Regions from separate parts of the Microbulbifer agarilyticus genome, predicted to be linked through region 1. Evidence: predicted binding sites of a transcription regulator. Region 1 holds the regulator's gene; the other holds the start of a gene.

Region 1 (5,770 bases):
CACCGCTGTTGTGGGAAAAAGTCGCCCGAGGCCTCTCAGCGGGTCGTGTGCAGTCCGTGGCGGTCAAACTGGTCGTTGAGCGCGAGCGCGAGATCCGCGCGTTTATTCCGGAAGAGTACTGGACGCTGTTCGCCGACACCCAGACGGCGAAATCCGACGCTCTGCGCCTGGAAGTGAAAAAACAGGCCGGTCAGGCTTTCCGTCCTACCAATGAAGAGCAGGCCACTGCTGCGCTGAAAGCGCTGCAGGCCAGTGACTTCACGGTAAGCGCTCGGGACGACAAGCCCACCAGTTCCAAGCCCACCGCGCCGTATATCACGTCGACCTTGCAGCAGGCGGCGAGTAACCGTTTGAGCTTCAGTGTTAAGAAAACCATGATGATGGCCCAGCGTCTCTATGAGGCGGGTTACATCACCTATATGCGTACCGATTCCACCAATTTGAGTAAGGAAGCGGTCGCCTCTGTGCGTGAATTTATCGGTGAGAATTACGGCGAAAAATATTTGCCGGAAAACCCGAACAGCTACAGCAGCAAAGAAGGCGCGCAAGAAGCGCACGAAGCGATCCGTCCTTCGGATGTGCGGGTAAAACCCAACAACCTTTCCGGTATGGAGCGTGACGCAGAGCGCCTGTACACCCTGATCTGGCAACAGTTTGTTGCCTGCCAGATGACGCCTGCCAAGTTTACCTCCACTTCGGTGGTGGTTACCGCGGGCGACTTTGAGCTGCGTACACGCGGCCGCGTAATCCGCTTCGACGGTTTCCTGAAGGTCGCGCCGGCACAGAGCAAAAAAGACGAAGATTTGGTTCTGCCGGACATCAAAGTTGGCGAGAAGCTGAACCTGCAAAAGCTCGATCCGAAACAGCACTTCACCAAGCCGCCCGCGCGCTTCAGTGAAGCGGCACTCGTAAAAGAGCTGGAAAAACGCGGCATTGGTCGTCCGTCTACCTATGCATCGATTATTTCCACCATTCAGGATCGCGGTTACGTGCGGCTGGAAAACCGCCGTTTCTATGCGGAAAAAATGGGCGATATCGTTACCGACCGATTGAGCGAGAGCTTTACCGACTTGATGGATTACGGCTTTACCGCGAGTCTGGAAGAATCTCTCGATACCGTAGCGGAAGGAAAAAAGGGTTGGAAGGACCTGCTGAACGAATTCTATTCGGGATTCAGCAAGCGCCTGGAAACCGCGCAGGACAAAGAAGCTGGTATGCGTCGGAATAACCCGACGGATACCGATATCGAGTGCAGCAAGTGTGGCCGTCACATGCAGATTCGCACTGGTTCTACCGGGGTATTCCTCGGTTGCTCGGGTTATGCCTTGCCGCCGAAGGAGCGCTGCACCAATACCATGAACCTGGTATCGGGTGAGGAAGCGGTTGATGCGGAGAAGGATGAAGACGCAGAAACGCGTCAGCTGCGCGATAAGCGCCGCTGTCCCAAGTGCGGCACCGCCATGGATAGCTACCTGGTGGACGAACATCGCAAGCTGCATATTTGTGGTAACAACCCGGACTGTACTGGTTTCGAAGTAGAGCAGGGTACCTTCAAGATTAAGGGCTACGATGGCCCGGTCATTGAATGCGACAAGTGTGGCTCCGATATGCAGTTGAAGTCCGGCCGCTTTGGCAAGTACTTCGGTTGTACCAACGAGAATTGTAAGAACACGCGCAAGCTGCTCAAGAACGGTCAGCCGGCACCTCCCAAGATGGATCCGGTGCCTATGCCTGAGCTTGCCTGCGAGAAAGTGGAAGATACCTACATTTTGCGCGACGGCGCGTCTGGCCTGTTTTTGGCTGCCAGCCAATTCCCGAAAAACCGCGAAACCCGTGCTCCGCGGATCAAGGAATTACTGCCGCACAAAGATGAGATCGATCCAAAGTACAACTTCCTGTTCTCTGCCCCGGCGGAAGACAATGAAGGCCGCGATACAGTGGTGCGTTTCAGTCGCAAGACTCAGGAACAGTACGTACAGACCGAAGAAGAGGGCAAGGCGACTGGCTGGAAGGCGTTCTATCGCGACGGCAAATGGCAGGTAGAAGAACCGGCCAAAAAAGCACCAGCGAAGAAAAAGGCCGCCGCGAAGAAGGCGCCAGCCAAGAAGGCCGCCGCGAAGAAGACTGCGGCTAAAAAAGCACCTGCCAAGAAAGCGGCAGCAAAGAAAACGCCAGCGAAGTAAGTGGTAGGCCTAAAAAGGCCTCAACAGGAAGGGAACGGAAGTTTTGAGCAATCCCTACACCGGAACGGTGGCATCTACGCTGCGCAAGGCCCAGCTGTTGCTGGGCGAGTCCCAACAGGTTGCCAGCGGGCAGTCATTGCTGGACTCTGCACTTTTGGAGGCGGCTTTAACGCAGCTGTGGCGTGCTTACCGGGCATTCCTTGCGGAGCAGGGGCATCAGTTGCAGCTCGGTTTTGCCGCTGGTTCTGAGCCGGAAAGCGCGCAGGCGCTTGCGGCGCTGGTATCCCAGCGCGGCAAGTTCAGCGGTGATGTGACGGAGCTGGTGAACTTGTCAGAGGACCCGGAGAGTTGGCTGAGTGGGCTCTGCCGCGCATGGGCCGGGCACTGGCAATTGTCGACTTCCGCTCCTGCAGGATCGTCAGGGGCGTCGAACGCCACTGCCTCTGGTGTAGAAACCATGATCCCGGTGCGGCAGCTGGATAACCCCTCTGCAGGCCCTCAGGACGCCGCTATGACCGCAGACAACCTTCGCCATTGGTATCAGGCATTGGTGGAGCTGATTCAGCGTCAGCGAGCGCAGAGTCAAGAGTGGTAGCAACCGGGCTACTCGTGTCACGGTTCCGGTTCCCCGGGGCAATGCAGGCGTTAATTCACCAAAGAAATCTATTAGTGGATGCACGCTGATTAGTGGATGCCCCCTGTGGTACACTGGCTGCCAAATCACGCGGTTACCGGAGAAGTGAATGTCTACAGAGACTTACGAGATCATTGAGCTGTCCAATGGTGATGTGGCGCTACGACGCGCTGGTCACAAGGGTGAGCCTCTGGTGCGTATTCGTTTCTCCGACGAGAGTATGCATTTTTTGCGCGATCACAAGGTAGCGGTCGCCCGAGCCATGCTGGAGGCGGGGATCGAAGCGGTTCAGGATATCGGTGAAATGGAGCCAGAGCCTTTCGAGGAAGAAGTGGTTGATATCACTGAGCACACGATTCACTGATGGTGTGAAAAGAAGGTTTGAAAAGACTTTCAGGCATAAAAAAACAGGGCGTATGCCCTGTTTTTTTATGCCTGAAATAATTCGCCCAGCGATTGCGAGTAGCGCGATCAGATCGGATTTTGTCGAATCACTCCGACTGCCAACCCTTCGATGGCAAAGTTGCGGTCGCGCATGTCCACTTCAATCACGTTGAACTCTTCATTTTCTGGGTGCAATTGTACCGTGGCCTGGTTGCCACGACGCTTGAAGCGCTTCACCGTCACTTCATCTTCAATACGCGCTACAACAATCTGCCCATTGCGGATGTTGTCGGTGCGCTGCACTGCCAACAGGTCGCCGTCGAGAATACCGGCGTCTTTCATACTCATTCCGTGTACGCGCAGCAGATAGTCTGCAGGCGGATGGAAAAACTCCGCCGGGATCTCACAGTATTCTTCGATGTTTTCTTCCGCGAGAATCGGGTTGCCAGCGGCAACACGGCCGACAACGGGCAGGCCAGTGTGGTGGTCGGGAATGCGGATACCGCGGGAGGCACCGGCAACCATTTCGATCGCGCCTTTGCGGGCCAGGGCCTTGAGGTGTTCTTCTGCTGCGTTGGGAGAGCGAAAACCAAGTTCCTGAGCAATTTCGGCTCGGGTAGGGGGGTAACCGGTATCGTCCACATAGCTCTTGATCAGTTCCAGAACCTGAGCCTGGCGTGCGGTGAGATTTGTCATTGCGCCTTCCTTTGATCTGTATTTTTATACAGGTGCTGTGATTATATACAGATTTATGGCGCGCGCAAACTGTACCCAGGCAAGTTGAATCCCAAAGGGAAACTTGCCTGCGTCGTAAGATTGATTATTTGGAAGCTTTTTTAAATACCTTCGTCCGTGCCCGGAAAAGAGTCTCCCTCCAGTCGGTCAATGGCGCTCTGGGCGGGTGAAAAGATTGGGCTCTTGAAGCCGGCGTCTTCCTCGTCTCCCATTTCATCCGCAAAGGTGCCGTAACTGGCGTTTGCATCTTCCGGTGCGGCAGCGCCTATTACCGGTAGGGAAGGCCAATTCTGAAATTCGATTTCATCGATGCTGCCGTCGAGATATTGAATCTCGATGGTGCGTGACGGGTGGTCAACGGCAACGACCTCAAACAGGTCGCCTGTGTCGAAGTTTTCAAACCAGCTGCCAATTTCAGGGGCGATTCTCGCCATGACTTGGCCCTCCTGTGTCGGGGGTAGCCCGGGTTTTTATCTCGGGCCTTCCCACTCGTGGCGCTAGCTCTGGCGCGGTTTCTGCGGGGGTTCGGCAGATGCGACGAGTTGCGCGATTTTTTCAAATGTTCATGGCCAATCTAATGTCGCGGGCGTGCGCTTGGTAACTCGAACCAGCGCTGCTGGGGCGCGTGTTTAGATCGATTGTGCATGCGCGTATTCCATCATTGCCGGTATGTGCTAGTCTGGCGGTTAAAACAAACGTTTAAATTGTCGGTTTGAATTGTTGTGAGATTGGTATGAGTCAGTTGGATACTGTTCAGCGGATATTGGATGCTGCGGAAGTGCTGTTTGCCGAGCGCGGGTTTACCGAGACCTCTTTGCGCACCATCACCAGTACCGCAGGAGTCAATCTGGCGGCGGTGAATTATCATTTTGGTTCGAAAAAAGAACTGATTCAGGCCGTATTCGAGCGATTTCTTACACCTTTTACGACGTCTTTGGATGCAGAACTCGCCCGCCTGACTACAGATGAGGGTTCATTGCAGCTGGATGACCTGCTGCAGAGTCTATACCGGGTTGCTTTGGCCGGCTTGGCCAGTCAGGGGCGTGACCCCAAGCGGTTTATGCGCCTGCTAGGGCTGGCGTACACCCAGTCCCAGGGCCATTTGCGCCGCTTTATCGTTTCCCGCTACGGCGACTCTTACCGCCGTTTCGCGGGCTCGCTGGCCACCGCCTTGCCCCACGTAGATCCGGTGACCTTTTACTGGCGCCTCTATTTCATGCTCGGGGCCACGGTATTTTCCCTTTCGAGCTTTGACGCGATCGAAGCTATCCTGAGAGAGGATTTCGGCGCTGAAAGCAGCCTGGAAGAGACACTTGCCCGGCTGGCGCCGGCCGCAGTGGCCATGTTGACCGCGCCCGTACCGACCGAAGGTGAATAATTGGCCGGGAAACGGTGGCCCATTAATCGCTAGGGTTTGATCGTCTATTACGTGATCGAAGTTAAATTGTGGAGTGTATGCCGATGTCTGCTCAGATTGGCCCGGTAATGATCGATGTGGATGGCCTTACGCTTACCGAGGAGGATCGCGAGCTGCTGCGGCATCCACATGTTGGCGGGCTAATATTTTTTGCGCGCAATTATGAGAACCGCCCGCAACTGGAAAGCCTCATTGCAGAGATCCGTGCAGTGCGCCCTGAAATTCTGCTGGCAGTGGATCAGGAAGGGGGCAGGGTGCAGCGCTTCCGGGACTTCTTCACGCGTATTCCCTCAATGCAGGCGCTCAGTGCGCAAGCGAATACGCAGCAATTGCAGGATGTCGGCTGGCTGCTGGCGGCCGAACTGCTCGCGGTGGGCGTGGACTTCAGCTTCGCACCGGTGCTCGATGCGGACGACG
Region 2 (5,770 bases), 2.0 Mb from region 1:
AGGAATACCGTCGAAGCCGCGGCAGGCACTGACCAGTTCCTGCAAGTTTTCCACGCGGGTCTGGCCTTTCTCGCCTTTTTCCTTGCCGTGGAATTCGATCAGGCCGGTCTGTTCAATGGCCAGCTCGGCGATGTGGTCGAGGGTCTTGTCGGTGCTCTCTTCGTCCAACGCGTCGATCAGGCTGAGGAAGTTACCTAGGGCATTGCCGGCGCGGGCGGCCAGCACCTTTTGCTGCAGCATTTTTTCCGCGGCGCTCCACAGGGAGCAGCCGTGCTCGCGCGCGAACGCCCGCACCGTATCCACTGTACGCGCACCAATGCCGCGCGTGGGCGTGTTGACGACCCGCTCGAACGAGGTGTCGTCGTGGCGATTGGTCATTAGGCGCATATAGGAGAGCGCATTCTTGATTTCCATGCGCTCGTAGAAGCGCTGGCCACCGTAAATACGATAGGGCACCTGCTCACGCAGCAGGCCTTCTTCCAGCACCCGCGACTGGGCATTGGAACGGTACAGAATGGCGATGCTGTCGCGGCGATTGCCATCGCGCACCCAGTCCTGAATACGCTCGACAATAAAGCGCGCCTCATCCTGTTCGTTGTAGGCGGAATACAGGGAAATCGGCTCGCCTTTGTCGCCCTCGGTCCACAGTTGTTTGCCGAGGCGACCGGAGTTGTGCGCGATAACGGCGTTGGCGGCGTTCAGAATGGTGCTGGTGGAACGGTAGTTCTGCTCTAGGCGTACCGTCTGCACCTCTTTCAGGTCCGCTTCGAAGTGCTGGATATTCTCGATCTTGGCACCGCGCCAGCCATAGATTGACTGGTCGTCATCGCCCACCGCGGTGATCGCACACTGGTCGCCGGCAAGCAGGCGCAGCCACGCATATTGAATGGTGTTGGTATCTTGGAATTCGTCCACCAGGATAAACGGGAAGCGGCGGCGGTAGTGCGCGAGGATGCTGTCATTGTTCAGCAGCAGTTCGTGGGCGCGCAGCAACAGCTCGCCAAAATCCACCACGCCGGCGCGCTGGCAGGCCTCTTCATAGGCACTGTAGATACGCACCATGGTCTGCAGCCAGGGGTCGCCAGTCAGCTGGATATACTGGGGACGAATTCCCTCATCCTTCTGCGCGCCAATCCACCACTGGGTTTCCCGCGGCGACCACTTCTTCTCGTCGAGGCCCAGTTCGTTCTGCACCCGCTTGATCAGGCGCAGCTGGTCGTCGGAATCAAGAATCTGGAAATTCTGCGGCAGCTTCGCTTCCTGCCAGTGCGCGCGCAGCAACCGATGGGCGAGGCCGTGAAAGGTGCCCACCCACATGCCAAAGGTGTTTACCCCGAGCAGTTCCTCGATACGCCCGCGCATCTCGCGCGCGGCCTTGTTGGTAAAGGTCACCGCCATAATGGAGTAGGGCGACGCCCCCTCCACTTGCATCAACCAGGCAATACGGTGCACCAGCACGCGGGTCTTGCCCGAGCCGGCACCGGCCAGAACCAATTGATTGCCCGGAGGCGCGGCCACGGCTTCGCGCTGGGGGTCGTTGAGGGGGTCTAAAAGTTCAGATACGTCCATGGGGCGGATTGTATCAGGGGTAGGGGGAGAACTGGGTATATAAACAGGGTTTTAAACCGCAGAAACTTGATGCGAAGGCGCTGCTAGCGGGTCGGCCTCCATGAGACCGTCTGCGGCCAGGACGGCCGCAGCCGAGCCCCCAGGGATGGGTTTACGGCGTGTCTCGTGGAGGCCGACCCGCTAGCAGTGCCGCCACCAAGCCACAATCAAACCAAGCCAAGGCTCGCCAGCACCGAGCCATGCCGCTAAACTGCACAACTTGAACCATAGAAGGTGTTGTCGTGAAGCCAGCGGAAGTCACGCAAAAAATCAGCGAGCAGCTGAGTTCCATGCGCAAATCGGAGCGCAAGGTTGCGGAATATATCCTCGCCAATCCGGGCGAAATCATTCATATGCGTATTGTCGATCTCGCCACCGAAGCACAGGTGAGCGAACCGACCGTGGTGCGCTTCTGCCGCGCCGTGGGCTGCTCCGGCTTCCAGGAATTCAAGCTGAACCTCGCCCAGCAGCTGGCTTCCAGCCCGAGTTTTGGCCAGATCGCGGTCACCGAAACCGACTCCATCGCCGAGTACAAACGCAAGGTGTTCGACTCCACCGTCGATACCCTGCTGAACGTGCGCGATAAGATTGATGGCCGCGCCCTGGAAGCGGCAATTTCTGCCATCGCTGCCGCCAAACGCGTGGAATTTTTTGGTTTTGGCGCCTCTGGCGCCGTAGCCGCCGACGCCCAACACAAGTTCTTCCGCCTGCAGATGGCCACCGCGGCCCACTCCGATCACCATATGCAGAGCATGTCCGCCATGAGCATGCAGCCCGGCGATGTGGTGGTTGCCATCTCCCAGAGCGGCCGCACCTCCTCGCTGCTGCGCTCCATGGAAATGGCCAAGCAGCAGGGCGCCACGGTGATTGGCCTCGGCCCCAGCGGCTCACCCATGACCCGCCAATCCAGTATTCCCCTGGAAGTGGATGTGGAGGAGGACATCGAACTCTACACGCCGCTCTCTTCCCGTATCGCCCACCTGGTGGTGATCGACGTACTCGCCATCGGCGTTGCCCAGCGCAAGGGCCCGCAGCTGCAGGAACACCTGCTGAAGCTGAAGCAGGGCCTGTATAACTTGCGCGAAGAAAAGCACTAAGAAAGTACAAGAAGCGGCTATTTGCTGTGAATGCGCTGCTAATGGCAGCGCTTACCCCTCCTTAGTAGAAAACCACTCACCATATATTCCCCAGCACCCATGGCATCTGCCGGGCGCGCCCGCTACTATGCCGCCGCCCGCAGGTAATATCCGCCAATGACTATGCTTTGACCATTGGCTCACGGGCTCCCACTGGCGTTGCCGCTGTACCCAAAGCTCCCTTATTTACCGGTTTGATATGCCCCCGAATTTCTTCGACGCCGACGGCCGTCCACCGCGCTGGCTCGCTCCCTGTCTCGCCGCGCTGGTAGCGTTGACGCCGTTTGCCATCGATACGTACCTGCCCGCTATTCCCGCAATGGCCGTAGCACTGGGCGTGGAAGTGGCGCAGGTACAGCACTCGGTTTCCAGCTATCTGCTCGGTTTCGCTTTGGGCCAGCTGTTTGGTGGCCCGCTGTCGGATCGTTGGGGACGTATTCTGGTGGGAACCATTGGTCTCAGCGTGTTTATCGTCAGCACCACGCTGATTCTGTTTACCAACAGCGTAGAAATGCTGGTGGCGCTGCGCTTCTTCCAGGCCGCGGGCGGCGGTTTTGCCACGGTTATCTGCGGCGCCATCGTGCGCGACCTGTACCACGGCCGCGAGGCAGCGCGCATCATGTCGCTGATTGCCACCATGATGCTTATTGCGCCGATGGTGGCGCCGGTGATCGGTTCCACCCTGCTGACTTTCGGCGACTGGCACGCGATCTTTATCTTCCTGCTGGTCTACGGTCTGGCGATGATGGTGCTGGTGCGCGGCATTTTGCCGGAAACCGTGTCGCGCTTTCGCCGCGCGCGGCGCCAGCGCCAGCCCCGCCGCAGTATGTTTCAGGGCTACGCAGAGATTTTCCGCACCCCACGGGCACTGGGCTTTTTATTTGGGCAGGCGTTTGTCAGCGGTTGCATGTTCATCTACATCACCACCGCGCCGTTTGTGTTTATGGAGCATTTCGGGGTCAGCCCGCAGACCTTTCCGATTCTATTTGGCAGCTGTGTACTGGGCCTGGTGATTCTGGTGCAGCTGAACATTCGCTTGCTGAAGGTCTTCGAGCCGCGCCAGATCCTACTGGCGGGTATCGCGCTGCAACTGGTGTTTTGTGCGCTGTTGCTGGGCAGCACCCTCTACTATGGCGCGCAGCAGCCATTGCTGGCGTGGATGATTCCATTGGTGCTGGCGATGGCCACCATCGGCCTGATCACGCCTAACTCGGCGGCCTGTTATCTGGAATTCTTCCCCTCGATCAGCGGTACCGCCAATGCGCTATTCGGTGCATCGCTGTTTATTTTTGGCGGGGTACTTGGTGGGACGGTAAGCGCGGTGCACACCGGCACCCTGGTGCCGATTGCGCTGGGCATGTTGTGCTGCTCAGCCGCCGCGCTATGCCTGGTTTTGTTTGTGGCGAAAGCGCGACGACCGATCGAAATATCAGAAAGGAAATGATGGCCCGGGTTAAATCAGCCCTTCGGCCTTGAGCGCCTTCTGCACACCCGGGCGCTGGGACATGCGTGCGGCAAAGGCCGCGAGCTTCGGCCAGGCGCTGGTGTCGACGTCGACAAACTTGCACCAGTTATACACAGTAAACAGGTAGGCGTCGGCGATGCAGAAGTCGTCGCCCATCAGGTAATCGCCCACCATGCTGTCCTCGATGTACTGAAAGCGCTTGGCAAGTTTTTTACTGGCCAGCGCCTTTTCATCATCGGTACCACCCCAGAACAACGGCAGGAAGGTCTTGTGCACTTCGGTGGCCAGGTAATTCAGCCACTCCAGCACCCGGTAGTGCGCCAGCGAGCCATATTTTGGCGCCAGGTTATGCTCCGGCTTCTGCTCGGCGAGAAACTGCACGATCGCCGGGCCTTCGGTCAGCAGTTCGCCACCCTCCAGCTGCAGCGCGGGAACCTGCCCCTTGGGATTGACCTCGGTGAAATTAGCACCGCCATCCATCTCTTTGGTTTTCAGGTTGACCTTGCACAGCTCCAGATCAATCCCCGCCTCACAGGCAACAATATGGGGGGATAATGAGCAGGCACCGGGTGCATAAAACAACTTCATCAGATTTCCTTTTTTTGGTTTTGAGCGAGATCAGCGCGCCCGACACGGGAGCCGCGCATCAACCGCGGCCGTGAGGCGCCGCGTAATCCAGCTCCGGGCCCACAGGCACAATGCCGGTGGGGTTAATGTTCAGGTGACTGGCGTAATAGTGGGTTTTGATATGGTGAAAATCCACCGTTTCCGCAACCCCGGGCCACTGGTACAGCTCGCGCACATAGCCCCACAGGTTCGGATAATCCGCCAGGCGCTGCTTGTTGCACTTGAAGTGGCCGTGGTACACCGGATCGAACCGGACCAGTGTAGTAAACAGTCGCCAGTCCGCCTCGGTGATGCGATCCCCGGTTAGGTAGCGATTGTCCGCCAGACGGCGCTCCAATTGCTCGAGCACCTCGAACAGGCGATGGTACGCCGCTTCGTAGGCGTTCTTGCTGGTGGCAAAGCCCGCACGATACACGCCGTTATTGACGTTTTCGTAAACCAGCGCGTTGGTGGCCTCTATATCGCCGCGCAAGTCCTCGGGGTAGAAATCCTGATCATCCCCGGTCAGGTCGTTGAACGCGGTATTGAACATGCGGATGATTTCCGACGACTCGTTGCTGACAATGCAATTGCGCTGCTTGTCCCACAGCACCGGCACCGTCACCCGTCCGGAGTAATCACCACGATTGCGGGTGTACACCTCGTACAGGAATTCGCTGCCAAACAGCGCATCGCCGCTACTGCCTTCCTCCTGGTTGAAGGTCCAGCCGTGCTCGTGCATGTAGGGACTGACCACGGACACGGTGATGTAATCTTCCAATGCCTTCAGCTTGCGGAATATCAGCGTGCGGTGCGCCCAGGGGCAAGCGAGGGAAACATAAAGGTGATAACGGCCTTTCTCGGCCTGAAAACCACTCTCACCACTTGGGCCGGCACTGCCGTCGGCGGTCACCCAGTTGCGCAGCTGCGCCGCTTCACGCTCAAACTCACCACC

What was found. Region 1 encodes LexA, which represses DNA repair genes until DNA is damaged. Its sites were predicted from a motif close to ACTGTNTNTANANACAGT; they were not measured.
Region 2: uvrD (DNA helicase II) is a predicted target of LexA. The motif match lies at 1,600-1,617, and genes of this name have one in related genera.

What each region holds. Positions count from the first base shown of each region.
Region 1 is NZ_CP019650.1:1,890,079-1,895,848, forward strand. Features, by position in the region: gene topA (type I DNA topoisomerase) at 1-2,183, shown strand, start outside; gene Mag101_RS07660 (DUF6586 family protein) at 2,227-2,778, shown strand; gene Mag101_RS07665 (hypothetical protein) at 2,927-3,181, shown strand; gene lexA (transcriptional repressor LexA) at 3,289-3,897, opposite strand; gene Mag101_RS07675 (DUF6763 family protein) at 4,038-4,370, opposite strand; gene Mag101_RS07680 (TetR/AcrR family transcriptional regulator) at 4,670-5,314, shown strand; gene nagZ (beta-N-acetylhexosaminidase) at 5,398-5,770, shown strand, end outside.
Region 2 is NZ_CP019650.1:4,192,555-4,198,324, forward strand. Features, by position in the region: gene uvrD (DNA helicase II) at 1-1,569, opposite strand, end outside; gene hexR (transcriptional regulator HexR) at 1,899-2,705, shown strand; gene Mag101_RS17460 (multidrug effflux MFS transporter) at 2,944-4,188, shown strand; gene gstA (glutathione transferase GstA) at 4,198-4,797, opposite strand; gene Mag101_RS17470 (glutathione S-transferase family protein) at 4,856-5,770, opposite strand, start outside.